DNA from 3 places in the Duganella hordei genome. Region 2 is predicted to be linked to each of the others. Evidence: predicted binding sites of a transcription regulator. Region 2 holds the regulator's gene; each other region holds the start of a gene.

Region 1 (9,554 bases), on a different contig from region 2:
AATTCGGCAAGCAGGCCGGCATCGCGTGCAGCTTCCACGCCAACCAGCGCCACATCGACCTCAACGACGACCAGTCCACCGCGCTGTTCCGCATCGCGCAGGAGGCGCTGACCAACATCGCCAAGCACGCCGGCGCCACCGAGGTCGGCGTCAGGCTGGCGCGGCTGCGCCACCACGTCAGCCTGAAGATCGCCGACAACGGCAGCGGCATCGCCCAGGCCGACCGCGCCAAGCCGGCCTCGTTCGGCCTGCGCGGCATGGCCGAACGGGCCCGCGCGCTGGGCGGAACGTTGACGCTGAGCCACGCGGCCGGCGGCGGCACCGTGGTCGCCATCAAAATCAGGGTCGAAACAGCCGCCGCTGGCGCTACAATAGCTGGAGAAAACGTTTCTGCTGTGGAATAATGTAAAAGATAGGGTGTAGAGATTCACATGACAGAAAAAGCCATCATCAAGGTCTTCATCGCCGACGACCACGCGATCGTGCGCGAAGGCTTGAAACAGATCCTGGCCGAGACGCGCGACATCGTCGTCGCCGGCGAGGCCGAGAACGGCCTGGACGCCGTCAAGCTGTTCCGCAAGTCGGAGTGCCAGGTGATGCTGCTCGACATTTCGATGCCGGACCGCAGCGGCATCGAGGTGCTCAAGCAGATCAAGAAGGAAAAGCCGGAGCTGGCGGTGCTGATGCTGTCGATGCACCGCGAGGACCAGTACGCGATCCGCTCGCTCAAGGCCGGCGCGGCCGGCTATCTGACCAAGCAGAGCGCGCCGCGCGAGCTGGTGACGGCGATCCGCCAGGTGGCCGGCGGCCTCAAGTACATCAGCGCGGCGCTGGCCCAGGAGCTGGCCAACCACGTCGGCGACGACCACGACGCGCCGCCGCACGACACGCTGTCCGACCGCGAATACCAGACCTTGACGATGATCGCCTCCGGCAAGACGGTCGGCATGATCGCCAAGGAACTGTCGCTGTCGGTGAAGACGGTGAGCGAGTACCGCGCCCGTTTACTGGTTAAAATGAAGCTGAAAAACAGCGCGGAACTGACCCACTACGCGATCAAGAACCAGCTGATCGAATGACGTGTCCAACATGGTTGCCGGATCGAACAGATTTAATGCCCTGATGAAAGACCTCTTCCCGCCCTTTATTCAGGCTATGGCGCGCACGGCGCGGCCGTATCATGGTATGACATGAGAAACCTTTAAGAGGCCGCGCGTAATATGTCCAGCAAATCCAACACTCCCGAGCAGAATCCGGCCGAGATCGCGCGCGAGGCGTTCAAGCGCCTGGCGGTGCGCCGTGTCGCGCCGACGCCGGAAGCCTACCGCGACATCTACAACGAAATCGCCGGCGTCGCCGCCACGCCGGCGGCCGCGCCGGCGGTGGCCGTCGATCCCGGCCCGGAATCGGTGCTGAGCCAGTTCGCCACCCGGCTGACGGAAAACACCGGCGACCTGGCCGACTTCGGCCGCCGCTTCAACCGCGCCGTCAAGTCGCGCGACTGGGAGGGCTACGCCAAGGCCTTGTCGCAGCTGGTGGAAAAACACTTCATCAGCCGCAAGGTCGGCATCGAGGTGGCCGGCATGGATGCCGAGGACGAGCAGAGCCGCACGCTGCGCGACCTGCTGAGCCGCACCCTGACCTTTGCCGTCGCCTCGCTGCTGTCGGGCGCGCCGGCGCTGGTGGCCGAGGCCGAATCGCTGGGCGCGGCCACCAAGCTGGCCCACAGCGAGGAGGCGCTGGCGGAAATCGCGCTGCGCCTCAAGCAGCTGTGCTTCCAGATCGAGCTGCGCGGCGGCGACAGCGGCGAACAGCAGGAATTGCTGCTGCGCCTGTTCAAGCTGCTGCTGGAAAACGTCAGCGAGCTGCTCGACGACGACAGCTGGCTGCGCGGCCAGATCGAAGCGGTGCAGAACCTGATCGCCGGCCCGCTCGACGTGCGCGCGCTGGAGGAAGCCACGCGCAGCCTGAAGGAAGTGATCTACAAGCAGGGCCAGCTCAAGCACAGCCTGTCGGACGTCAAGCTCACCGTCAAGAACATGATGATGACCTTCATCGACCGCCTGGGCCAGGTGGCGGCGTCGACCGGCGACTTCCACGAGAAGATAGGCGGCTATTCGGAAAAGATCAGCAAGGCCGACAATATCTCCGAACTGAACAGCATCCTCGATGAGGTATTGAAAGAAACCCGGCTGGTGCAGAGCGAGGCGCTGAAGGCGCGCGACAAGATGGTGCTGGCGCGCCAGGAAGTGCAGGACGCCGAGAACCGCATCCACGCGCTGGAGGCCAAGCTGCAGCATTTGAGCGAACTGGTGCGCGAGGACCAGCTGACCGGCAGCCTGAACCGCCGCGGACTGGACGACGTGTTCGAGCGCGAGACCGCCCGCTCCGACCGCCGCGGCACGCCGCTGTGCATCGCCATCCTCGACCTGGACGACTTCAAGAAGCTCAACGACACCTACGGCCACATCGCCGGCGACGCCGCGCTCAAGCACCTGGTCAAGATCGTCAAGGACACCTTGCGCTCGATGGACGTCATCGCCCGCTTCGGCGGCGAGGAATTCCTGATCCTGATGCCGGAAACCACGGTCGAAGCGGCCTCGAGCACGATGACCCGGCTGCAGCGCGAGCTGACCCGCCACTTCTTCCTGCACGATAACGAGAAGGTCTTGATCACGTTCTCGGCCGGCGTCGCGCTGCGCCGCCCGAACGAGGAGCAGACCGACCTGGTCAAGCGCGCCGACAAGGCCATGTACACGGCCAAGCAAACCGGCAAGAACCGGGTGGTGGTGGCCGAATAGTTGCCGAACAGGCCATCGTTTCCCGCAGTTTGCTCCAGCCCGGTGCCCGCCGGGCTTTTTTTTCGTCCGAAATTTTGGGCGAAAAATAATTATTTTCACCCTAAAGATTCCCGTTGCGCGGTCGTTTAAACGGGCATCGACGATGAACTTTAGCCCTGCGACGCAAAATTTTCCGGCTTTCTTCCCCTTAATTTTCCCACTGGGCAACCGTTACCAGCTTCAACAGCGGTTTGATTGTCTCGGAGCGTGGAGACAGACCAAAGTGAAATGAGCACACTGCCCAACTCGAAGTATCCTGGAGAAACATCATGGCACAAGTCATCAATACCAATATTGCATCGCTGAATTCGCAACGCAACCTGAACACCTCGCAAGCCAACCTGTCGACCTCGCTGCAACGCCTGTCTTCGGGCCTGCGCATCAACAGCGCCAAAGACGATGCCGCCGGTCTGGCCATTTCGGAGCGCTTCACGTCGCAAATTCGCGGCAATACCACGGCAGCACGTAACGCCAACGACGGTATCTCGCTGGCGCAAACGGCCGAGGGTGGCTTGAGCACCGCCGGCGACCTGCTGCAGCGTATCCGCGAACTGGCAGTCCAGTCCGCCAACGGCACCAACTCCGATTCCGACCGTAAATCGATCCAGGGCGAGGTTTCGGCCCTGTCGCAGGAATTGAACCGCGTCGCCAACACCACCCAGTTCAACGGCCAGAACGTGCTGGACGGCTCGCTGACCGCGTCGCAATTCCAGGTCGGCGCCAACGCCAACCAGACCATTAACGTCGGCATCCAGTCGGCCAAGGCGACCGACATCGGCAACAACACCTTGGCCGCCCAGTACGGCGACGTGGCCAGCAGCGCTGGCGCCGCCACCGCCACCGCCGCCAACCTGGTACAGGCGCAGACCCTGAGCCTGACCTCGGGCGCCGGCACCACCACCAGCGTCGACGTCAAAGTGGGCGACAGCGCCAAGAAGATCGCCGCCAACGTCAACGCCCTGAGCAGCAGCTCCGGCGTGACCGCCACCGCCAGCACCACCGCCACGCTGTTCAGCAGCAACGCCACCGGCTTCGCCGACGGCTCGCTGCAGTTCCAGCTGCGCGGCGACAACTCGATCGAAGCGGACGCCAACTCGACCGCCGTGACGATTTCGGCCAAGATCAAGGGCGGCGACCTGTCGGCCGTGGCCCAGGCGATCAACGCGCAAGTCGGCACCACCGGCATCAGCGCCTCAATCAAGGTCAACGCCACCACCCACAACAAGGAAATCCAGCTGTCGAACTCGTCCGGCGCAGATATCCAGATCACCAACACCAACTCGACCGCGCTCGACGACCAGCTGGGCACCGCGTCGATCCGCGGCGCCGACAAGCCAGCCAACGGCTCGGTCGCGGCGGTTGAAGGCGCGGCGGCAGTCATCGGCGCGGCCTCGGCCGCCGTCGGCGGCCACCTGGACTTCTCGTCGGACAGCGGCTTCACGATCTCGTCGACCACCACCGACATCGTCGCCAACCCGACCGGTTCGGACCTGCAATCGGTCGCCAAGATCGACGTCAGCACCATCGACGGCTCGAACAAGGCGCTGAAGACCATCGACTCGGCACTGAACCAGATCAACAGCAACCGCGCTGCGCTGGGTGCGATCCAGAACCGTTTCGCCTCGACCATCTCGAACCTGAATACGACGACGGAGAACTTGTCCGCTTCGCGCAGCCGGATTCAAGATACCGACTTCGCGGCGGAAACGGCCAGCCTGACCCGCGGCCAGATCCTGCAACAAGCTGGTACCGCCATCCTGGCCCAGGCCAACTCGCTGCCGAACGGCGTGTTGTCCCTGCTGCGTGGCTAAAATCCGGGGCAGGGTTGACGCGGTAAGGTCGCTCTGACTAGGTTCCCCGGTTGATTTATTCAACCGGGGATTTTTCACAAAGGAAGCATCATGACTATCGATACCATCGGCTCGGCCAGTCAGCCGCGCCCCGCAGCAGATCGCACTCCCGACGCCGGCGTGGCGCAGGGCGCAGTGCGCGTGCCGGCCACCGCGCTCGACACCGTCGCCGCCGTCAAGGCGCCGGCCGCCGTGCCCAGCCTGGACCAGGTCAGCCACGCCGTGTCGCAGCTGAACAAGTCGGCGCAGGCCAAGTCGCAGGGATTGGAGTTTTCGATCGATAACGACAGCAAGCGCACCGTGGTCAAGGTCATCGACCAGACCACCAAGGAAGTGCTGCGCCAGATCCCGACGCCCGAGGCGCTGGAGATCGCCAAATCGCTGGAATCGAAATCCGGCACCGGCTTGCTGATCCAGCAAACGGCCTGAAGCGGCTGCGCAGACGCGCGCCGCTTTTCTCTCATCCATGGCATCCTGATTCCGGGAGCCAGCTGACCGGTCCTGCGCGCCTGCCGCCGCCGACCATCCCTCCGGCGTCCGCCACGACAGCCGCCACCGCCCGTCTTTTCAGCTGCTTTTTTAGCTGATGTTTCAGCTTTACCTGAACTGGCAGGTATTTCCCCTTCTCAAGTCCGGTTTGATTCTGCCGATATTGTCTTATATTATTGCTTTACTTAGGAGCGCACCGTGGGCATCTCTTCACCAGGCATCGGCTCTGGCATCGACGTCAACACCATCGTCAGCAAGCTGATGGCGGTCGAGTCCGCGCCGCTGGCCGATTTCGACAAAAAGTCGGCCAGCTACCTGGCCCAGGTGTCCGCCTTCGGCAATCTGTCGAGCGCGCTCGGCGCCTTCCAGGGCTCGCTCGCGAGCCTGACCTCGATCTCCAGTTTCCAGTCGCTGGTGAGCACGCCCAGCGATTCGACCGTGATGACGGCCACCGCCTCCAGCACCGCGCAACCGGGCAACTACCGCGTCAACATCAACCAGATCGCGCAGGCGCAAACGCTGGCCTCGGGCGGCTACAAGAGCACCACGTCGGCCATCGGCCTGGGCGCCAAGACCACGATTAACTTCTCGCTGGGCACCGTGAGCGGCGGCAGCTTCGGCCTCGCCGGCGCCGCCCTGAACGGCACCGCCGCGGGCCACAGCCTGTCGAGCGGCGGCCTGACGCCGGGCTCGCTGAGCATCAACAACACCGTGATCGCCACCGACGGCACCACCCGCAGCGCCCGCCTGCTGGCCGACGCCATCAACGCCAAGAGCACCACCACCGGCGTCTCGGCCAAGGCCGCGCCCACCGTCACCAGCGCCACCCTGTTCGGCGGCGCCGGCGCGGCCAGCTTCGGCAATGTGGACACCACCGGCGGCGGCAGCTACTCGCTGTCGGTCGGCGGCGTCGAGATCGCCGCCCAGCCGGCCGGCACGGCCGCCGGCGCCGGCGTGACGGCGGCCTCGATCGACGCCGCGCTGACCGGCAACACCGCCGTCGCGCGCGCGCTGGCCGACGCCAACATCACCGTCAGCGGCACCGCCGCCGGTGGCGACCTGCAATTTACCAATGCCGACGGCAGCAACATTGCCATCGCCGAAGCGGTCGGCGGCAGCGTCACCGGCGGCATCGGCAACAGCGGCAGCGCCAACATCGGCTCCAGCGACACGGCGGTCGGCTCCATCTCGCTGGTGTCGGCCGACGGCAGCCCGATCACCGTCGGCGGCACCAATCCGGCCGGCGCCGGGCTGACGGCCGGCGTCGGCGGCGCCTACCTGGGCGCCAGCTTCGCCGCCGATTCGTCCCGCACCAGCGGCAACATCGTCATCGACAGCTCGAACAACACGCTGCAAGGCATCCTCGAGGCGATCAACAAGGGCAATTTCGGCGTCACCGCCAGCATCGTCTCGGACGGCTCGACCGGCGCCACCGCCACGCCCAACCACCTGATCCTGACCTCGACCGCCACCGGCGTCAGCTCGACGATGAAGATCACGCTGGCCGGCTCGGGCGGCAATCCGCCGGACCCGGACCTGGTCTCGCTGCTGGGCTACGATCCGGGCGGCGTGCAGAACCTGAGCCAGAAGGCATCGGCGGCCGACACGCTGGCCACCGTCAACGGCATCGCCGTCACCAGTTCCAGCACCAGCATCACCGGCGCCATCGCCGGCGTCAGCATCAGCGCGCTCAAGGTCGGCAGCTCGTCGCTGTCGGTGACCAAGGACAGCGGCTCGCTGACCACCTCGGTCAACGGCTTCGTCAAGGCCTACAACGACCTCAACGCGCAGATCACCTCGCTGGGCGCCTACGATCCGGACACCAAGACCGGCGGCCCGCTGCTGGGCGACACCACCTTGCGCAACCTGCAGGCGTCGATCCGCCGCCAGCTGTCGACGCAGATCACCGGCCTGCAGGGCACCAGCCTGACCAACCTGTCGCAGATCGGCATTTCCTTCCAGAAGGACGGCACCTTGACGCTGGACAACGCCAAGCTGCAGAAGTCGATCAACAGCAACTTCAACGACATCGCCGGCCTGTTCGCGGCGGTCGGCCGCGGCACCGACCCGGACGTCAAGTTCGCCAGCTCCGGCACCAACACCAAGGCCGGCGACTACGGCATCAACATCACCCAGCTGGCCACCCAGGGCACCTTGCAGGGCACGGCCGTGCTGCCGGCGGAAACCGTGATCGACGCCGACACCACCTGGACCGTCACGCTGAACGACACCACGCCGGCCACGCTGGCGAACACGGCGACCATTTCGCTGCCGGCCGGCAGCTACAACCCGAGCCAGCTGGCCACCTTGCTGCAGTCGTCGATCAACGGCGTCAGCGCGTTTTCCACCGCCGGCGCCACCGTCTCGGCGACGATAGGCGATGACGGCAAACTGAAGCTGAACTCGACCGGCTACGGCTCCAAGTCCAACATCCATGTCGCCAACGCCACCGGCACCGATATTTCCGCCGCGTTCGGCACCGGCACCTCGGTCGACGGGCTCGACGTGGCCGGCACCATCGGCGGCTACACCGCCACCGGCGACGGCCAGACGCTGACCGGTTCGCCGGGCGCGCCGGTCGACGGCCTCAAGCTCACCATCACCGGCGACACCATCGGTTCGCGCGGCAGTTTCGGCTTCTCGCAGGGCTACGCCTACCAGCTCAACACGCTGGCGGCCGGCTACCTGGGCGCCAAGGGCGCGATCACCGGTCGCACCACCGGCCTCAACAATTCGGTCAAGGATATCAGCAAGCAAAAGGACGCCTTCAGCGCCCGCCTGGTCGATATCGAAGCGCGCTACCGCGCGCAATACACGGCGCTCGACACCTCGATCGCCAGCATGAATACCACCGCGTCATTCTTGACGCAACAGTTCGCGGCGCTTGCCAAGCAATAGCCGCCGACGCATTAACAGGAGACAGAGTATGTTCGGATCCCGACAAACTGGCGTACATGCCTATGCCAAGGTAGGCATGGAAACCGGCGTGGTCGCCGCCAGTCCTCACAAGCTGATCGTCATGCTGTTCGACGGCGCGCTGGTGGCGCTCGGCACGGCGCTGCAGGGCATGCGCAGCGGTAATATCGGCGAAAAAGGAAAATCGATCTCCAAGGCCATCATGATCATCGACAGCGGCCTGCGCGCCGCGCTCGACAAGAAAGCCGGCGGCGAGATCGCCGAGGGGCTCGACGCGCTGTACGAATACATGAGCGCGCGCCTGCTGACGGCCAATATGAACAACGACCCGGCGATCCTGGAAGAAGTGCAGCGCCTGCTGACCGAGTTGCGCGACGCCTGGAATGCGATCGCCGACACCCCTGCCGTCACCGGCGCCCACCCCACCAATCTCGCGAGCGCCTGATCCATGATGACGAGTCAAGATATCCTTTCCGTGTACGCCGCGATGGCCGACCTGACCGGGCAGATGGTGCAGGCCGCCACACGCAGCGACTGGGACCTGCTGGTGCTGCTCGAGCAGCGCTGCGCCGCCCACGTGCAGGCGCTGCGCGAACAGGAACCGCAACAGCCGATGCAGGGCGCGGACCGCGAACGCAAGATCGAGCTGATTCGCCAGATGCTCAACGCCGACCGCCAGATCCGCGACCTGACGATGCCGTGGATGGCCCAGCTGTCCAAACTGATCAACGCCACCGGCACTGAACGGCGGGTGATTAACGCCTACGGCAGCGTCTAAAGCGGACGCGCGCCATGCTGCCGCGCCTCGACGTCGCCGTTACGCCGCTGACCCCGGCTGCCGGCGTCGGCGCACCCGCGGCGGTCGGCGACGGCCGCCAGGCGGAATTCCAGCGCGCGCTGCAGGGACTGGTCGGCCAGTCGGTGACGGCTGAAGTGCTGTCCAAATTCAGTGACGGCAGTTTCCTGGTCAAGGTGGCCGACAGCGCGGTGCGCATGATGCTGCCGCCGGGCGCCCAAGTGGGCGCCGAAGTGCCGATGACGGTGCTCAGCGCCCAGCCGCGTCCGACTTTCCAGATCGGCAACGGCAGTCCGGGCGGCTCGTCGACCCTGGTCTACAGCGAAAACGCCGGCGCCGATGGCGCCGACGGCCTGTACTCGCCCACCCTCCCTTCCCAGGATGCGCCGCCGGCGCTGCCGAACGGCGGCCGTCCGGCCGGCGCCACGCCAGGCCAGCCAGGTGCCGCTGGCGCCAGCGGCGCTCCAGCAGAGGGCGCGGCGGGTGCCGCAGGCACGGCGGCTGACGCCGAAGCCTTGCCGGGCCAGCCCAAGCCCGGCACGACGCCAGCCGCTACCGGCGGTACCGCAGCGGCACCGCAGGCGCCTGCCGGTGGCACGGCTGCGGCTGCCGCAGGCCAGCCGGCCGCAACTGGCAAGGCCGGCGACGCGGCCGGGACTGCCG
Region 2 (9,554 bases):
CGTCGCCCGGATCGAACAGCACCGAGGCGTTGATCTCGACGCTGACGCCGCGGCTGTTCTGCGTCACGCGCACCTTGCCCTCCTTGACCAGCGGCGCCAGCGTGGACAACAAGTCCTGTGCCAGCTTGGTCATGTGCTCTTTTTCCTTGCGCAGCATTTCGGTGCGGCGCTTCAGGCCTGGATTGGGGATCGGCAGGTTCTGGATCTGCGTGTTAATCGGCTGTGCCGCGCCAGCGCCGCCGAAGGCATCGCCCAAGGCGTCGGAGAAAACCTTGTATTTTCCGATATTGACGGAGGAGATCGCGTACATGACGACGAAGAACGCGAACAGCAGCGTGATGAAGTCGGCGTAGGAGATCAGCCATCGCTCATGGTTCTCCGGTTCGTCGTCGAACTTCCTGCGCGCGCGCCGGTACTGCATGTCAGTGCTCCCGCAGCAGCGTGGCGATGCGTTCGTCGATGACGCGCGTGTGGTCGCCGGTGGCGATGTCGTAGAACACGGCGGCGGCGATTTCCTGCTGGTGCACTTCCTGCGTGACGATGGCCTTGAGCTTGTTGGCGATCGGGTAGAACAGCAGGTTGGCCAGCCCGACGCCGTAGATCGTCGAGACGAAGGCGACCGCGATGCCGGAACCGAGCTTGCTCGGATCGGTGAGGTTTTCCATCACGTGGATCAGGCCCAGCACCGCGCCCAGGATGCCGATGGTCGGCGAGTAGCCGGCCGCCGATTCCCAGATGCGCACCGCCTGTCTTTCCTCGGTTTCGTAGGCGGTGATTTCGGTGTCGAGGATCTGGCGCAGCTTGTCGGGATTGATGCCGTCGACGATCAGGCGCAGGCCCTTGGTGTTGAACTGGTGCTTGGAGGCGAGCATGTAGCGCTCCAGCGACAGCAGGCCGTCGCGGCGCGCGGCCAGGTTCCAGGCGTTGATGTCGCGCGCCAGCACGGCGCGGGTGTCGGCCGGCGGCGCGAACACCAGCCGCAGCATCTGCAGGCCGCGCACAAAGGTGCGGAAGCGGGTCTGCAGCAGCACGGCGCCGAAGGTGCCGACCACCACGATCGCAAACGCGGCCGGCTGCAGCAGCGAAGAGAGCTTGCCGCCTTCAAGCGACTGGCCGATGACGATGCCGGCCAGCGCCAGCAGCACCCCGGCTACGCTGGCCCAGTCCAAGACCGCTCCCGCAGTGAGGCGCGCAGGCGCGCCACGGCTTGCGTGTGCAGCTGCGACACGCGCGATTCCGATACGCCCATCACGGCGCCGATTTCTTTCAAGTTGAGCTCCTCCTCGTAGTACAGCCCCATCAGGATCTTCTCGCGCGGCGGCAACGCGTCGATGGCGTCGATCACGGCCTGGCGGAAGTCGCCGTCCAGCAGCGAGCGCAATGGGTCGCTGTCTTCATCCGAGCAGTAACGGTCGAGGAAGCTGTCGTTGCCGTCGTCGTCGTGGAAATCCTCGTAGTACACCAGCTGGTGGCCGCCGCCGTCGGACAGCATTTCCTGGTAGTCGGCCAGCGACAGCTTGAGCATCTTGGCCACTTCCGACTCGGTCGGCGGATGGCCCAGGCGCTGCTGCAGGGTGCTCATCGCGGTCTCGATCTTGCGCATGTTCTGGCGCATGGAGCGCGGCAGCCAGTCGCTGTTGCGCAGTTCGTCGAGCATGGCGCCGCGGATGCGCAGCACGGCGTAGGTTTCAAACTGGGCGCCATGGGTTTCCTCGTAACGGCTGATGGCGTCGAGCAGGCCGATCATTCCGGCTTGCACCAGATCGTCGACTTCGACGCTGGGCGGCAGTTTCGCCTTCATGTGATGGGCCAGGCGCTTGACCAACGGCATATGCTCCGTCAGCAAAGAATCCTTGTCCGCTTTCCCTTTGACCGTGTACATAGGCTGTTTTTGTGTTAATTGAGCGCCAAAATAATGCTGTTACTCCTCAAGGAAACGCCTTCTATTGGAATGAAGGCGAGCCAGCCAGCGCAAAGCGCCCCGCCAGTTGACGAAACGCCACCGAAGCCCCGGCCAGCGGAAACGCATCGACCACCGCACGCCCCAAGCGTGCCGCGCGCTGCAGGTATTCATCCGCCGGCACCGATCCCATCGAAACGAGGTTCACGGCGAGGTATCGGCTGGCTGCCTGTGCCATATTATCGTATACCACCTTTGCCTCCGATTCGGAAGCCCCGGTGACCAGAATTCCGAATGGACGGCGTCCCAGCTCCTGGTTCAGGCGCTTGATCATACTGTACGCGGCCTTGATCGAGGTAGCGCTATTCGATACCTGGACCACGATTTCCGAACTGGCCATGACCGGCACCGGGAAAGCCTCGCCGTCGAATTCGCCGTCGACGATGACGATGCCGGTCTGCTTGGCCAGCACGTCGAAAGCCTTGGCCAGGCGGCGGGTTTCGTCAGGGCCGCAGCGCGGCTGGCCGCGTGTCATCGACGCCACAGCGAAGCCTTGCGGCACCTGGTGTATCACCTGATTCAATCCGCATTCCTGGCGCGCCACGTTGAGCAGGCTGGCGCCGCCGTCGACGCCGAGGCGCGAGGCCACGCCGTGGGCGCTGGCGCAGGCGTCGACCAGCAGCACGTCGTTGCCGGCGCGGGCCAGCGAGGCGCCCAGGTTGACCAGCATGGCGCCCTTGTCATCCTGCGGGGTGGCCGACAAAAAAGTGACGATGCGGGGCTTGGGCCCCGCCAACATGCGGCGCAGTCCCTCCGCCTGGTCGAAATCGAAATTAGCCAAGGTGCACCTCGCGCAGCGCGCCGGCGTTGCCCGCATTGCTCATCAACAGCGGCAGTTCGGCGTCCAGGTATTGGCTGTTGACGACGTCGCGCTTCAGCTTGAAAGCGCGGTCGATCAGATAGGCCGGATCGGCCAGGTGCAGGTCTTCCGGCACGCGCTGGCCGTTCGACACGTAGAACAGGTTCAGTTTCTGGCGGATCACCACGTCCAGCACGTTGCCGATGGCGGCCGCTTCATCGAGCTTGGTCATGATGCAGCCGGCCAGGCCGCTGCCCTGATACGCGCGCACCACTTCGTTCAGGGTTTCCTGGGTGGCGGTGGCGTTCAGGCACAGCAGGCGCTTGACGTCGGAGCCGGCGCCTTGCAGCATCGACACCTGCTCGGTGACCATCTGGTCGCGCTGGCTGACGCCGACGGTGTCGATCAGCACCGTGTGCTTGTTTTTCAGTTCCTTCAACGCGATGCGCAGGTCGGCCTCGTCCTTCACCGAGTGCACCATCACGCCGAGGATCTTGCCGTAGATGCGCAGCTGCTCGTGGGCGCCGATACGATAGGCGTCGGTGGTGATCAGGGCCAGCTTGTCCGGGCCGTGGCGCATCACGCAGCGCGCGGCCAGCTTGGCGGTGCTGGTGGTCTTGCCGACGCCGGTCGGGCCGACCAGCGCGAACACGCCGCCCTGGTCGATCAGCGCTTCTTCGTTGGCCATGGTCGACAGGTTGCGGGTCAACACGGTCTTGATCCAGCGCAGGCTGTCGGCGGCGTCGCGGTTGGCGGGCATCTTGTCGAGCAGGTAGCGCGCCAGGCTGGCGGAGAAGCCGGCGGCCAGCATTTCGCGCAGCACGGCGGCTTTCTGCGGTTCGCGCGCCTGCGTCGCGCCCCAGGAGATTTCGGCCAACTGGGTTTCCATCATGCCGCGCATGGCGCGGATTTCGCTCATCATGCCGTGCATTTCGGCGGCGGCGTTTTCCTTGGCGCTGGCGACGGCGGCGGCCACCATCGCGGCGATCTGGTCGACGTCGACCGATGCCTTGGCCGGCGCTGGCGCGGCAGCGGCGGCCTTGGTGGCGGTGGCGAACGACGAAGCCGAAGCCACCACGCGGCGCACCGGTTGCGCTGGCAGGGATGGCTGGGCGGCTGGCGCCGGCGTCGGGTAGTTGGTTTCCATGCGCGGCTCGAAGCGGGAATCTGTACGCGATTCCATGCGCGGTTCCATGCGTGACTCAAAGCGCGGCTCGATGCGCTGGTCGGCGCGGCCTTGCGGCACGGCGGTATTCAGGTCGAGCGACGGCGCCGGATCGGCCATCGGCGTATGGGGCGCCGGCACGGCCAGCGAGGCGGCATCGTCGTTGGCGAGGGCGAGAATTTCAACACCACCGTCGGCCTGGCGGTTGGACAGGATCACGGCATCGGGGCCGAGCGATTCGCGGACTTTGCGCAGCGCTTCGCGGGACGTAGGTGCGGTAAATTTTTTCACGTTCATGGCCGTCTCTCAGGGAACTGGATGGAGCAGCGCGTCTTCCGGATGAGACGCCTTTACTCGACAGTGCCATTATTGACGATGCACTCTGGAAACGATCCATTGAACAGGGGGGCAAATGGGCCGCATTTCGCTATTGCGGCCGGGGCGGCCTAGCCGCTCCGAAAAACGTCGGCCAGCGACCGCGCATCGACAAAGTTCGCGCCCCAGACGGACAGTTGCTCCGCGGTCGCCGTAGCCAACCGCTCCCGCACATCCCCATCGAGCTCGCCGAAGCGCCTTGCCAGCAACTCGGCAAGCAACTCCGCCCGCCCTTCTTGCCGTCCTTCTTGCCGTCCTTCTTCCAGTCCTTGTTGCATGCCCTTTTTCATGCCAATTTCCATGCCTATGCGCTCTATCGAAGACAGGTAAGTCATGGTCTTCCTCCTTTCCATTTGCAGGATGCCCTCCCGCAATCGTGCTTCAAGTCCCTGTGGCAAACGCATGATCCAATCGATCACTCGGTACAAATTAATAATACGCTGCTTGCCCCAGTCACGCTGATACAAAAGCTTGGTCAGGCGCCACTTGGCGATGCGCCGCCGATGGATGCTATTCCGGGTCTGCCGCGCTTGCAGATAGGCCACGGTAACCAGTGCAAAGGGATTCGGATGCATCTCCAACTCAGCGATCCGATCGGAAAAATCCCCCAGTTTGACGACAGGAAATCTGATCCCCATTTCGCTGCCAAGCAGGCGGTAACCGAACGTATCCGGTCGCCAGCGCTTGCTATCATCCGTCAACAACGCCAGGCTGGCGACCGCGCGGCGATAGCGATCATAAGCGCGATAATTGTAGACAAATATGCGCTCGGCAAAATCGCGGTCATGCCAGCCCTGCACCTCCAAGTGCACCAGCACCCACTGCTGCCCGCCATCGACGAGATGTACGCTGACCAGCTTGTCGAGCAAGCGCTTGCCCAGCTCGGCATCGCGGGTCAGCGCCGCAAACTCCTGGTCGAGAAAGGTGTGCGGCTGCGACCACTCGATGGCCGCGTGCGCCAAAGGAAAATAGAATGCCATGAATTCCGGAAAGTGGTGCGTGACCACTTCCTTCCACGGCGTGTCGTAGTCGTTGTCCATGCGAGCAGTCTAGGCTGTCCGCATGGATGCGTCCGCGACCGCGTCAAACCTTATGCCGGCTGCTGGCCCACCAGCGCCGTCACGCGGATGGTCTTGGTCTCCGGAATCTCGGCATGCGACAGCACCTTCAACTGCGGCAAGGCGCGGCGCAGGAAGCGCGACAGCAAGGCACGCAAGGGTCCCGGCACCAGCAGCACCGGCGTCAAGCCCAGCGCTTCCTGCTGCGCGGCGGCCTGCTGCGCCTGCTGCGCGATGGTGTCGGCCAGGCCGGGCTCGATGCCAGCCCCGTCCGGACCGCTGGCCGCCAGCGCCTGCATCAGCAAGCGTTCCAGACGGTTATCCAGGGTCATCACCGACAACTCGCTGGCGCCCGGGAACAGCTGCTGCACGATCGCCCGGCCCAGCGCGATGCGCACCAGCGCCGTCAGGTCGTTCGGATCCTGCGTATGCACGGTATGCTCGGCCAGGGTCTCGATGATGGAGCGCATGTCGCGGATGTGCACGCCTTCGACCAGCAGGTTCTGCAGCACCTTCTGCAGGGTCGACAGCGACACCATCTTCGGCACCAGGTCTTCCACCAGCTTGGGCGCGTCCTTGCCCAGATGATCCAGCAGCGCCTGCACTTCTGCGCGGCCCAGCAGTTCGGAAGCGTGGGTGGTGATCAGGTGGTTCAGGTGTGTCGCCACCACGGTGCCGGCGTCGACCACCGTGTAGCCCATGCCCTGCGCCTGGTCGCGCAGATTGGCGTCGATCCAGGTGGCGGGCAGGCCGAAGGCCGGATCGCTGGTCACCAGGCCTGGCAGAGTACCGCTGGCCATGCCCGGATTGATCGCCAGGAACTGTCCGTTGAAGGCCTCGCCGGTGCCCACCTCCACGCCCTTGAGCGTGATGCGGTAGGCCGACGGCTTGAGCTCCAGGTTGTCGCGGATGTGCACCGGCGGCGCCAGGAAGCCCACCTCCTGCGCGAACTTCTTGCGGATGCCCTTGATGCGCTTGAGCAGCTCGCCGCCCTGCGTCTTGTCCACCAGCGGTATCAGGCGATAGCCCACTTCCAGGCCGAGGGTGTCGACCGGCATGATGTCCTGCCAGCTGGCCTCTTCCTGCTCCGGCGCGGCGGCCGGCGCGGCGGCGGCCTCGGCCGCGGCCACTTCGGCGGTCTTGCCGGCGGCGGCCTTGCGCGTCATCAGGTAGGCGGAACCGGCCAGCACGCCGGCCAGCAGCAGGAACACCAGGTTGGGCATGCCAGGAATCAGGCCCATGCCGCCGATGATGGCGGCGGTGATGTACAGCACCTGCGGCTTGGCGAACAACTGCCCCACCACCTGGGTGCCGATGTCCTGCTCGCTGGCCACGCGCGACACCACGATACCGGCCGCGGTCGAAATCACCAGCGACGGGATCTGCGCCACCAGGCCGTCGCCGATGGCCAGCAGCGTGTAGTTCTTCAGCGCGTCGGCAAAGGTCAGGTCGTGCTGGAGCAGGCCGACCAGCAGGCCGCCGACCACGTTAATCACCGTCACCAGGATGCCGGCCACGGCATCGCCGCGCACATATTTGCTGGCGCCGTCCATGGCGCCGTAGAATTCCGCCTCCTGCGCCACTTCGCTGCGGCGCTTGCGGGCGTCGGCTTCGCCGATCAGGCCGGCATTCAGGTCGGCGTCGATCGCCATCTGCTTGCCCGGCATCGCGTCCAGGGCGAAGCGCGCGCCCACCTCGGCGATACGGCCCGCACCCTTGGTCACCACGGTGAAGTTAATGATCGTCAAAATAATGAAGACCACGATACCGACCGTGTAGTTGCCGCCGATCAGGAAGTGGCCGAAGGCCTCGATCACCTTGCCGGCCGCGTCGGCGCCGGTGTGGCCCTCGGTCAGCACCACCCGGGTGGACGCCACGTTGAGCGACAGGCGCAGCATGGTCGACACCAGCAGGATGGTGGGGAAGGCCATGAAATCGAGCGGCTTGACCGTGTACAGGCTGGTCAGCAGCACGATCACCGCCAGCGCGATGTTGAAGCTGAAGAAGATGTCGAGCACGAACGCCGGCAGCGGCAGCACCATCATCGCCAGCAGCATGATGATCAGGATAGGCGCGGCCAGGCTGCTCTTGTTGCGGCTGTTGGCTATGCCTTGCATCCATGGCGGCAGTTTCAGGTTGCTCAGGGCGTTCATGCGGATGCTCCGTTATTCAAATCAGGTTTTTTGCCATGCTTGGGCACAAAGGCCGGGTCCAGCGGATCGAGCTCCGGCGGCACGTCGAGTTTCTTCGGTATGTCGGGACGGTTGCCGCCGCCCTTGCTGAACAGGCGCAGCTGGAACACATAGGCCAGCACTTCGGCCACGGCCGAGTACAGCGCTTCCGGAATCTCGTCGCCGATCTCGGTGTGCTTGAACAGCGCGCGCGCCAGCGGCGGCGCTTCCAGCATCGTCACCTTGTGTTCCCTGGCGATCTCGCGGATCTTCGCGGCCACCTCGTCGGTGCCCTTGGCCACCACTTTCGGCGCGCCGCGCATGCCGTCGCTGTATTTCAGCGCCACCGCGTAGTGGGTCGGGTTGGTCACCACCACGTCGGCGGTCGGCACGTCGGCCATCATGCGGCGCTTGGCCATCTCGCGCTGCAGCTGGCGGATCTTGGCCTTGACCTGCGGGTTGCCGTCCGATTCCTTCGACTCCTGGATCAGCTCCTGGCGCGTCATCTTCAGCTTGTTGGCGTAGTGCCACATCTGGTAAGGGCCGTCGATGGCGGCGATCAGGCCCAGCGCGCCGGTGATGAACATGAAGCTGCTCGCCAGCATGTCCAGCACGTGCACGGTGCCCAGCTTGAGCGGCTCGACCGCCAGGCCGATCACGGCGTCCTTCTGCTTCATCACCACCAGCCAGGCGACGAAGCCGACCACGATGGCCTTGGCCAGCGCCTTGAACAGCTCGACCAACGCATTGGTCGAGAACATGTTGCCGATGCCGTTGACGGGATTGAGTTTGCCGAAGTTCGGCATGAAGGCCTTGCCGCTGAACAGCCAGCCGCCCACCAGCAGCGGCGACGCCAGCGCGACAACCATCACGGCGATGCCCAGCGGCAGGCAGGCGATCATCACCTGCACCACGTCGACCAGGATGCGGTTGAGCAGCACGTCGGAATCGAAAATCTGCTCCTGGTTCAGCGAAAGGCCGGACACCAGGGTGGCGTTGAGCTGGCGTATCAGCCCGCCGCCGGTCATCCACAGGCCGGCGCCGGCCGCCATCAGCACGGTGAACGTCGCCACCTCGCGCGAACGCGGAACGTCGCCTTCCTCACGCGCCTGCTCGAGGCGCTTCGGTGACGCGGGTTCGGTCTTTTCTGCGTCGCTGTCTTCTGCCATGGAATCTGCCTGCTGCGTGGGTTGATGTCGACCATGACATTATCGGGCGCGGCAGCAAGAGACCATCGGTGGAATACGCCGGTATTTCCGTGGCTACTCGTTAATTCCTTACGGCAAGCTTGACGGTCTGCTCGATGGCGCCAAACACGGATTTGCCATCGTTCAGCATTTCGATGCGGATGGTGTCGCCGAAGGCCATGAACGGCGTCACCGGCTCGCCGCCGGCGATCATTTCCAGGCAGCGCTGCTCGGCGATGCAGGAATAGCCGCGCTTGGCGTCCTTGTTGGACACGGTGCCCGAACCGACGATGGTGCCGGCCCGGACGTTGCGCGACTTGGCCAGGTGGGCGATCAATTGCGGGAAATTGAACGTCATGTCGACGCCCGCGTGCGGCTTGCCGACCAGCTTGTCGTTCCAGGTCGACAACAGCGGCAGGTGCACCTTGCCGCCCTTCCAGGCGTCGCCCAGCTCGTCCGGCGTGACGGCGACCGGCGAGAAGCTGGTGGCCGGCTTGGACTGCACGAAGCCGAAGCCCTTGGCCAGCTCGTCCGGAATCAGATTGCGCAGCGACACGTCGTTGGCCAGCATCAGCAGGCGGATGCGCTGGTGCGCCTGGTCGGGCGTCGCGCCCATGGGCACGTCGTCGGTGACGACCGCCACTTCGGCCTCGAAATCGATGCCCCACTCCTCGCGCAGCAGCGCGATGTCGTCGGTCGGGCCGAGGAAATCGTCGCTGCCGCCCTGGTACATCAGCGGATCGTCCCAGAACGAGGCCGGCATCTCGGCGCCGCGCGCCTTGCGCACCAGCTCGACATGGTTGACGTAGGCCGAACCGTCGGCCCACTGGAACGCGCGC
Region 3 (9,554 bases), on a different contig from region 2:
CGGTTTCAAACACCTGGGCCGAGCGGTCGTCGGCCGGGTTGCGCAGCACCTGCGATTCGGCGTCCAGCACGAAGCCGGCGGCCAGCACTTCCTTCTTGACCAGCGCCTCGTCGATGCGGTGCAGCTTGGCCATGCCGGCGTCGTCCAGGCCGGGCTGGGCCGAATGGTCCAGCACTATATAGTAGCCGCCCGGTTTCAGCGCCTCGAACACGGCCTTGTTCAGCTCGGCCGTGCCGGCGGCGCCGCTCCAGATGTGGATGTCGTGATAGTTCTGCGAGGTCCACACCAGGTCGGCCTTGACCGGCACGTTGAGCGAGGCGGCGCTGATCGCTTCATGCACGTTGGCGCGGCCCGGTTCGGCCGACACGGGCGGCGGCAGCGGCTTGCCCTTCAGGCGGTCCACCAGCACCTGCGGCGCGATCGCGTACACCGAACCCTTCGGGCCGACCGCCGTGCTGAACAGGCGGGTGAAGTAGCCGCGGCCGGCAAAGTAATCGACCACGACCTGGCCCGGCTGGACCTTGGCGAAGGCCAGCATCTCGGCCGGCTTGCGGTCGGCGTCGCGCGCCTTGTCGGCGTCCGGGCGGCCGGCATCGGCCACGGCGGCGGCGGCCAGCGGCGCTTGGCCGGCGGCACCGGCGTGGCCGGCGGCCAGTAACAGGGCCATGGTGCTGCTCAGGCAAAGTAATCCAAGGGTGCGGCTTCTAGGCAACAGTTTCATTTTGAAAGTCTCCGTAGGTGGGTGAACCGGTTTTCCCCGCCTTAGCTGTGCAGGCGAGATCCGGATTATGCACCGGATATATCAAATTGACATTGCTTAACCCCTCTGTTCAGTCATCTGCTTGTCACACGGCAAGGGCAAAATGTCCGTATGGATATATTTTTCTGCTGGGAAAATGGCACTATCGACATGAAAGTTTCCTGGTGAACTGTTTTTTTAGGTAACTTTTTTAATAAATAAACATTCTCCTATAGCAGGTTGCGAGAGAGAGACAGCGGTTGAAATAAATTCTTTTGGGAAATCTACTCAGATATAATCGGCCCTTGGAATCCTGCTGGAAGAGGCGTTCATCTGGTTCGAGCTTGGTTGGCCCGCAACTTAATGGCCAAAAGAAAAGTTTACTTAATGAAAGTCCAAATTCCGTCGTTATATACAGTACGGAGTAGTTTTTTCCGACAGCACCATAAAAATTTTGTTAAAAAAGTAACAAATCCACTACAGGGCTCGAGCATCAGACAAAAGCTGATCGCTCGAGTTGCTTTCTGAGCAGCCAGAGAAGTACCTCCAGGAGAAATAGTATGAGTTTCGCGACCAGTTTTACCACTGAGCAGATTGCCAGTTTCAGCACAGCCCAGATCATCACGCTGGCAACTGCCGACATTGCAGCGTTTAATTCTGACCAGCTGGCCGCGTTCACTACTGCGCAAATCCCCGCCTTCACGACTGCCCAGATTGCCGGAGGCCTGAACTCCACCCAGATCGCCTTCCTGACGACCAAGCAGGCCAACGCGCTGACCTCGACCCAGATCGCCGCGCTGCAAACCGCCGCCATCGCCGCGCTGACCACCAACGACGTCGCCGCGCTGGCCACGGCCACTATCGGCGGCATCACCGCCAACCAGGTCAAGGCGCTGACGACCGACCAAGTGGTCGCCCTGACCAGCAACCAGGCCGCGCAACTGAGTTCGACCCAGGTCGCTGCGCTGAGCACCAACGCCATCGGCGCCCTGGAAACCGCCGACCTGGCCGCGATCAAGACCGCCTCCATCGCCGTGCTGACCAGCGCCCAGGTGGCCGCGCTGACCACGGCGCAAGTCAATACGATGGGCACCGCTTCGGTGGCCGCGCTGAGCACCGCCGGCATCGCCGCGCTGAGCAGCGACCAGGCCGTCGCGCTGACCTCGGCGGAAATCGCCGCCATGAGCACCACGCAAGTGGTCGCGCTGTCGAGCAAGGCCCTCGGCGCGATTGAAACCGCCGACCTCGCCGGCCTGAGCACCAACGACATCGCCGCCCTGCGTACCTCGCAGCTGGTCGGCCTGGCCACCGCGCAAGTTGCCGCGCTGTCGACCAACCAGATTGCAGCGTTGAGCGCCGCCGCCATTGCCGGCCTGAGCACCGACCAGGTGGTCGCGCTGACCACCGCCCAAGCGAGCTCGCTGAGCACCGCGCAAGTGGCCGGCCTGAGCACCAAGGCCATCGCCGCGCTGGAAACGGCCGACTTCGCGGCATTGAAATCCGACGCGATTGCCGCGCTGAGCGCCGCGCAAGTCAAGGCGCTGACCACGAATCAAGTGGTCGCGCTGACCACGGCCGAAGCCGCCGCGCTGAGCACCGCGCAAGTGGCCGCGCTGTCGAGCGACGCCGTCGCCGCGCTGGAAACGGCCGACCTGTCGGCCATCAAGACGGCCGCCATCGCCGCCCTGAGCAGCGCCCAGGTCGCCGCGCTGACCACCGCCCAAGTCAACACGCTGGCCACCGCTTCATTGGCCGCGCTGAGCACCGCCGGCATCGCCGCGCTGACCACCAACCAGGTCGTTGCCCTGACCTCGGCCCAGCTGAGCAGCATGAGCTCGGCACAGGTTGCCGCGCTGTCGAGCAACGCCATCGGCGCGATTGAAACCGCCGACATCGTCGGCCTGACCACCGCCAACGTCGCCGCGCTGCGCAGCGCGCAGCTGGTGGGCCTGGCCACGGCGCAGGTCGCCGCGCTGTCGACCAACCAGATCGCCGCGCTGAGCACCGCCGCCGTGTTCGGCCTGACCACCGACCAGATCGTCGCGCTGACCACCGCGCAAGCGAGCTCGCTGAGCACCGCGCAAGTGGCCGGCCTGAGCACCAAGGCCATCGCCGCGCTGGAGACGGCCGATTTCGCGGCCTTGAAATCCGACGCCATTGCCGCGCTGAGCGCCGCGCAGGTCAAGGCCCTGACCACCGATCAAGTGGTCGCGCTGACCACGTCCGAGGCCGCCGCGCTGAGCACCGCGCAAGTGGCCGCGTTGTCGAGCAACGCCATCGCCGCGCTGGAAACGGCTGACCTGTCGGCCATCAAGACCGCCGCCATCGCCGTCCTGAGTTCCGCTCAAATTGCCGCGCTGACGACCAAACAAGTCAACACGCTGGCCACCGCTTCGCTGGCCGCGCTGAGCACCGCCGGCATCGCCGCGCTGACCACCGACCAGGTTGTCGCACTGACCTCGGCCCAACTGAGCAGCATGAGCTCGGCCCAAGTGGCCGCGCTGTCGAGCAACGCCATCGGCGCGATTGAAACCGCCGACATCGTCGGCCTGACCACTGCCAACGTCGCCGCGCTGCGCAGTGCGCAACTGGTGGGTCTGGCAACCGCACAGGTTGCCGCGCTGTCGACCAACCAGATCGCCGCGCTGAGCACCGCCGCCGTGTTCGGCCTGACCACCAACCAGATCGTCGCGCTGACCACCGCGCAAGCGAGCTCGCTGAGCACCGCGCAAGTGGCCGGCCTGAGCACCAACGCCATCGCCGCGCTGGAAACGGCCGACTTCGCAGCATTGAAGTCCGATGCGATCGCCGCGCTGAGCGCCAATCAGGTCAAGGCGCTGACGACCGATCAAGTGGTCGCGCTGACCACGACTGAGGCCGCCGCGCTGAGCACCGCGCAGGTGGCGGCGCTGTCGTCCAATGCCATCGCCGCGCTGGAAACGGCCGACCTGTCCGCCATCAAGACAGCCGCCATCGCCGCCCTGAGCTCCGCCCAGGTCGCCGCGCTGACGACCAAACAAGTCAACACGCTGGCCACCGCCTCGCTGGCCGCGCTGAGCACCGCCGGCATCGCCGCGCTGACCACCGACCAGGTCGTCGCGCTGACCTCGGCCCAACTGAGCAGCATGAGCTCGGCGCAGGTCGCCGCGCTGTCGAGCAACGCCATCGGTGCGATTGAAACCGCCGACATCGTCGGTCTGACCACTGCCAACGTCGCCGCGCTGCGCAGCGCGCAGCTGGTGGGCCTGGCCACGGCGCAGGTCGCCGCGTTGTCGACCAACCAGATCGCCGCGCTGAGCACCGCTGCTGTGTTCGGCCTGACCACCAACCAGATCGTCGCGCTGACCACCGCGCAAGCGAGCTCGCTGAGCACCGCACAAGTGGCCGGCCTGAGCACCAACGCCATCGCCGCGCTGGAAACGGCGGACTTCGCAGCACTGAAGTCCGACGCGATCGCCGTCCTGAGCGCCAATCAGGTCAAGGCGCTGACGACCGATCAAGTCGTCGCGCTGACCACGACTGAGGCCGCCGCGCTGAGCACCGCGCAGGTGGCGGCGCTGTCGTCCAATGCCATCGCCGCGCTGGAAACGGCCGACCTGTCCGCCATCAAGACAGCCGCCATCGCCGCCCTGAGCTCCGCCCAGGTCGCCGCGCTGACGACCAAACAAGTCAACACGCTGGCCACCGCCTCGCTGGCCGCGCTGAGCACCGCCGGCATCGCCGCGCTGACCACCGACCAGGTCGTCGCGCTGACTTCGGCCCAACTGAGCAGCATGAGCTCGGCACAGGTCGCCGCGCTGTCGAGCAACGCCATCGGCGCGATTGAAACCGCCGACATCGTCGGCCTGACCACCGCCAACGTCGCCGCGCTGCGCAGCGCGCAGCTGGTGGGCCTGGCCACGGCGCAGGTCGCCGCGCTGTCGACCAACCAGATCGCCGCGCTGAGCACCGCCGCCGTGTTCGGCCTGACCACCAACCAGATCGTGGCGCTGACCACCGCGCAAGCGAGCTCGCTGAGCACCGCACAAGTGGCCGGCCTGAGCACCAACGCCATCGCCGCGCTGGAAACGGCCGACTTCGCAGCACTGAAGTCGGACGCGATCGCCGCGCTGAGCGCCAATCAGGTCAAAGCGCTGACGACCAGCCAGATCGTTGCACTGACCACGGCCGAAGCGGCCGCGCTGAGCACCGCGCAAGTTGCCGCGCTGAGCACCGCCTCGGTTGCCGCGTTGGAAACGGCCGATCTGTCGGCCATCAAGACGGCCGCCATCGCCGCCCTGAGTTCCGCCCAGGTTGCCGCGCTGGGCACGACGCAAGTCAACACCTTGGCCACCGCTTCGCTGGCCGCGCTGAGCACCGCCGGCATCGCCGCGCTGACCACCGACCAGGTTGTCGCACTGACCTCGGCTCAACTGAGCAGCATGGGTTCCGCGCAAATCGGCGCCTTCTCCAGCAACGCCATCGGCGCGATTGAAACCGCCGACATCGTCGGCCTGACCACCGCCAACGTCGCCGCGCTGCGCAGCGCGCAGCTGGTGGGCCTGGCGACCGCACAGGTCGCCGCGCTGTCGACCAACCAGATCGCCGCGCTGAGCACCGCCGCCGTGTCCGGCTTGACCACCAACCAGATCGTGGCGCTGACCACCGCCCAAGCGAGCTCGCTGAGCACCGCGCAAGTGGCCGGCCTGAGCACCAACGCCATCGCCGCGCTGGAAACCGCCGACTTCGCAGCACTGAAGTCGGACGCGATCGCCGCCCTGAGCGCCAATCAGGTCAAGGCGCTGACCACGAATCAAGTGGTTGCACTGACCACGACCGAAGCGGCCGCGCTGAGCACCGCGCAAGTTGCCGCGCTGAGCACCGCCTCGGTTGCCGCACTGGAAACGGCCGACTTGTCGGCCATCAAGACGGCCGCCATCGCCGCCCTGAGCTCCGCCCAGGTCGCCGCGCTGACCACCACGCAGGTCAACACGCTGGCCACCGCCTCGCTGGCCGCGCTGAGCACCGCCGGCATCGCCGCGCTGACCACCGACCAGGTCGTCGCGCTGACTTCGGCCCAACTGAGCAGCATGAGCTCGGCACAGGTCGCCGCGCTGTCGAGCAACGCCATCGGCGCGATTGAAACCGCCGACATCGTCGGCCTGACCACCGCCAACGTCGCCGCGCTGCGCAGCGCGCAGCTGGTGGGCCTGGCCACGGCGCAGGTTGCCGCGCTGTCGACCAACCAGATCGCCGCGCTGAGCACCGCCGCTGTGTTCGGCCTGACCACCAACCAGATCGTCGCGCTGACCACCGCGCAAGCGAGCTCGCTGAGCACCGCACAAGTGGCCGGCCTGAGCACCAACGCCATCGCCGCGCTGGAAACGGCCGACTTCGCAGCACTGAAGTCCGATGCGATCGCCGCGCTGAGCGCCAATCAGGTCAAAGCGCTGACGACCAGCCAGATCGTTGCACTGACCACGGCCGAAGCGGCCGCGCTGAGCACCGCGCAAGTGGCCGCGCTGAGCACCGCCTCGGTTGCCGCGCTGGAAACGGCCGATCTGTCGGCCATCAAGACGGCCGCCATCGCCGCCCTGAGTTCCGCCCAGGTTGCCGCGCTGGGCACGACGCAAGTCAACACCTTGGCCACCGCTTCGCTGGCCGCGCTGAGCACCGCCGGCATCGCCGCGCTGACCACCGACCAGGTCGTCGCGCTGACCTCGGCCCAGCTGAGCAGCATGAGCTCGGCGCAGGTCGCCGCGCTGTCGAGCAACGCCATCGGCGCGATTGAAACCGCCGACATCGTCGGCCTGACCACCGCCAACGTCGCCGCGCTGCGCAGTGCGCAGCTGGTGGGTCTGGCGACCGCGCAGGTCGCCGCGCTGTCGACCAATCAGATCGCCGCGCTGAGCACCGCCGCCGTGTCCGGCCTGACCACCAACCAGATCGTTGCGCTGACCACCGCGCAAGCAAACTCGCTGAGCACCGCGCAAGTGGCCGGCCTGAGCACCAACGCCATCGCCGCGCTGGAAACGGCCGACTTCGCAGCACTGAAATCGGACGCGATCGCCGCCCTGAGCGTCAATCAGGTCAAGGCGCTGACCACGAATCAGGTGGTTGCACTGACCACGGCCGAAGCGGCCGCGCTGAGCACCGCGCAAGTGGCGGCCCTGTCGAGCGACGCCGTCGCCGCACTGGAAACGGCCGATCTGTCGGCCATCAAGACGGCCGCCATCGCCGCCCTGAGCTCCGCCCAGGTTGCTGCGCTGACCACCGCGCAGGTCAACAACCTGGTAACCGCTTCGCTGGCCGCGCTGAGCACCGCCGGCATCGCCGCGCTGACCACCAACCAGGTTGTCGCGCTGACCTCGGCCCAGCTGAGTAGCATGAGCTCGGCACAAGTCGCCGCGCTGTCGAGCAACGCCATCGGCGCGATTGAAACCGCCGATCTGGTCGGCCTGACCACCGCCAACGTGGCCGCGCTGCGCAGCGCGCAACTGGTTGGCCTGGCCACGGCGCAGGTCGCCGCGCTGTCAACCAACCAGGTCGCCGCGCTGAGCACCGCTGCTGTATTCGGCCTGACCACCAACCAGATCGTCGCACTGACCACCGCGCAAGCGAGCTCGCTGAGCACCGCACAAGTGGCCGGCCTGAGCACCAACGCCATCGCCGCGCTGGAAACGGCCGACTTCGCAGCACTGAAGTCCGATGCGATTGCCGCCCTGAGCGCCAATCAGGTCAAGGCGCTGACCACGAATCAAGTGGTTGCGCTGACCACGGCCGAAGCGGCCGCGCTGAGCACCGCGCAAGTGGCCGCGCTGTCGAGCGACGCCGTCGCCGCGCTGGAAACGGCCGACCTGTCGGCCATCAAGACCGCCGCCATCGGTGCCCTGAGCTCCGCCCAGGTTGCCGCGCTGACCACCACGCAGATCAACAACCTGGCCACCGCCTCACTGGCCGCGCTGAGCACCGTCGGCATCGCCGCGCTGACCACCAACCAGGTCGTCGCGCTGACCTCGGCTCAGCTGAGCAGCATGGGTTCGGTGCAAGTCAACGCTCTGACCAGCAACGCCATCGGCGCGATCGAAACCGCCGATCTGGTCGGCCTGACCACCGCCAACGTGGCCGTGCTGCGCAGCGCGCAGCTGGCTGGCTTGGCGACCGCACAGGTTGCCGCGCTGTCGACCAACCAGATCGCCGCGCTGAGCACCGCCGCCGTGTCCGGCTTGACCACCAACCAGATCGTGGCGCTGACCACCGCGCAAGCGAGCTCGCTGAGCACCGCACAAGTGGCCGGCCTGAGCACCAACGCCATCGCCGCGCTGGAAACGGCCGACTTCGCAGCACTGAAGTCGGACGCGATCGCCGCGCTGAGCGCCAATCAGGTCAAAGCGCTGACGACCAGCCAGATCGTTGCACTGACCACGGCCGAAGCGGCCGCGCTGAGCACCGCGCAAGTTGCCGCGCTGAGCACCGCCTCGGTTGCCGCGTTGGAAACGGCCGATCTGTCGGCCATCAAGACGGCCGCCATCGCCGCCCTGAGTTCCGCTCAGGTTGCCGCGCTGGGCACGACGCAAGTCAACACCTTGGCCACCGCTTCGCTGGCCGCGCTGAGCACCGCCGGCATCGCCGCGCTGACCACCGACCAGGTCGTCGCACTGACCTCGGCTCAGTTGAGCAGCATGAGCTCGGCGCAGGTTGCCGCGCTGTCGAGCAACGCCATCGGCGCGATTGAAACCGCCGACATCGTCGGCCTGACCACCGCCAACGTCGCCGCGCTGCGCAGTGCGCAACTGGTGGGCCTGGCCACGGCTCAGGTCGCCGCGCTGTCGACCAACCAGGTCGCCGCGCTGAGCACCGCCGCTGTCTCCGGTCTGAGCACCAACCAGATCGTTGCGCTGACCACCGCGCAAGCGAGCACCTTGGGCACCGCGCAGGTTGCCGCGCTGAGCACCAACGCCATCGCCGCGCTGGAAACCGCCGACCTTGCCGCGCTGTCGACCAACGCGGTTGCCGCGCTGAGCGCCAATCAGGTCAAGGCGCTGACCACCAGCCAGGTCGTGGCCCTGAGCACCTCCGAAGCGGCCGCGCTGAGCACCGCGCAAGTGTCCGCACTGTCGAGCAACTCGATAGCCGCGCTGGAAACGGCCGATCTGTCGGCCATCAAGACGGCCGCCATCGCCGTCTTGAGTTCCGCGCAGGTCGCCGCGCTGACCACCACCCAGGTCAACACGCTGGCCACCGCCTCGCTGGCCGCGCTGAGCACCGCCGGCATCGCCGCGCTGACCACCAGCCAGATCGTCGCGCTGACCTCGGCGCAACTGTCTTCGCTGGGCACCGCACAAGTGGTGGCCCTGAGCTCCAACAGCATCGGCGCGATCGAGACGGCCGACCTGGTGGGCCTGAGCACGATCGACGTCGCCGCGCTGCGCACCGCGCAGCTGGCCGGTCTGGCCACCGCCCAGGTTGCAGCGCTGTCGACCGGCCAGGTCGCCGCGCTGGCCACCTCGGCCTTCGCCAGCGGTCTGAGCACTGCACAGATCTCCGCCTTGACCACCGCCCAGGCCGCATCGCTGAGCGTGAGCCAGGTTGCCGCGCTGTCGACCAACAATCTTGCCGCGCTGGCCACCGCCGCGCTGGCGGCCTTCACCACCCAGGAAATCGGCGCGCTGACCGCCAACCAGCTGGGCGCGCTGAATTCCAGCCAGGGCGTGGCGCTGACCTCGACCCAGGTCGCCGCGCTGACCACCGCCCAGGCTGCCGGCCTGTCGACCGCGGCGCTGGCCGCGCTCGACACCGCCGACCTGGTCGCGCTGAGCACCGCCGCGATCGCCGC

What was found. The regulator FliA, encoded in region 2, starts transcription of late flagellar genes. The targets are predictions, from matches to a motif close to CTAAAGTTTNNNNNNNNNNNGCCGNTA.
Region 1: a site for FliA is predicted at 5,316-5,342, ahead of fliD (flagellar filament capping protein FliD). Genes of this name have one in related genera too.
Region 3: a site for FliA is predicted at 1,124-1,150, ahead of ABWW33_RS10750 (SPM autocatalytic domain-containing protein). Genes of this name have one in related genera too.

What each region holds. Positions count from the first base shown of each region.
Region 1 is NZ_BPWI01000031.1:11,978-21,531, reverse strand. Features, by position in the region: gene ABWW33_RS31965 (sensor histidine kinase) at 1-404, shown strand, start outside; gene ABWW33_RS31960 (response regulator) at 432-1,079, shown strand; gene ABWW33_RS31955 (GGDEF domain-containing protein) at 1,221-2,801, shown strand; gene ABWW33_RS31950 (flagellin N-terminal helical domain-containing protein) at 3,110-4,651, shown strand; gene ABWW33_RS31945 (flagellar protein FlaG) at 4,742-5,119, shown strand; gene fliD (flagellar filament capping protein FliD) at 5,378-8,077, shown strand; gene fliS (flagellar export chaperone FliS) at 8,106-8,540, shown strand; gene ABWW33_RS31930 (flagellar protein FliT) at 8,544-8,873, shown strand; gene fliK (flagellar hook-length control protein FliK) at 8,888-9,554, shown strand, end outside.
Region 2 is NZ_BPWI01000008.1:26,592-36,145, forward strand. Features, by position in the region: gene motD (flagellar motor protein MotD) at 1-421, opposite strand, end outside; gene ABWW33_RS18830 (flagellar motor protein) at 423-1,169, opposite strand; gene ABWW33_RS18835 (RNA polymerase sigma factor FliA) at 1,151-1,882, opposite strand; gene ABWW33_RS18840 (MinD/ParA family ATP-binding protein) at 1,944-2,741, opposite strand; gene flhF (flagellar biosynthesis GTPase FlhF) at 2,734-4,221, opposite strand; gene ABWW33_RS18850 (DUF4351 domain-containing protein) at 4,371-5,339, opposite strand; gene flhA (flagellar biosynthesis protein FlhA) at 5,390-7,510, opposite strand; gene flhB (flagellar biosynthesis protein FlhB) at 7,507-8,697, opposite strand; gene ABWW33_RS18865 (fumarylacetoacetate hydrolase family protein) at 8,798-9,554, opposite strand, start outside.
Region 3 is NZ_BPWI01000004.1:3,226-12,779, reverse strand. Features, by position in the region: gene ABWW33_RS10755 (class I SAM-dependent methyltransferase) at 1-667, opposite strand, end outside; gene ABWW33_RS10750 (SPM autocatalytic domain-containing protein) at 1,300-9,554, shown strand, end outside.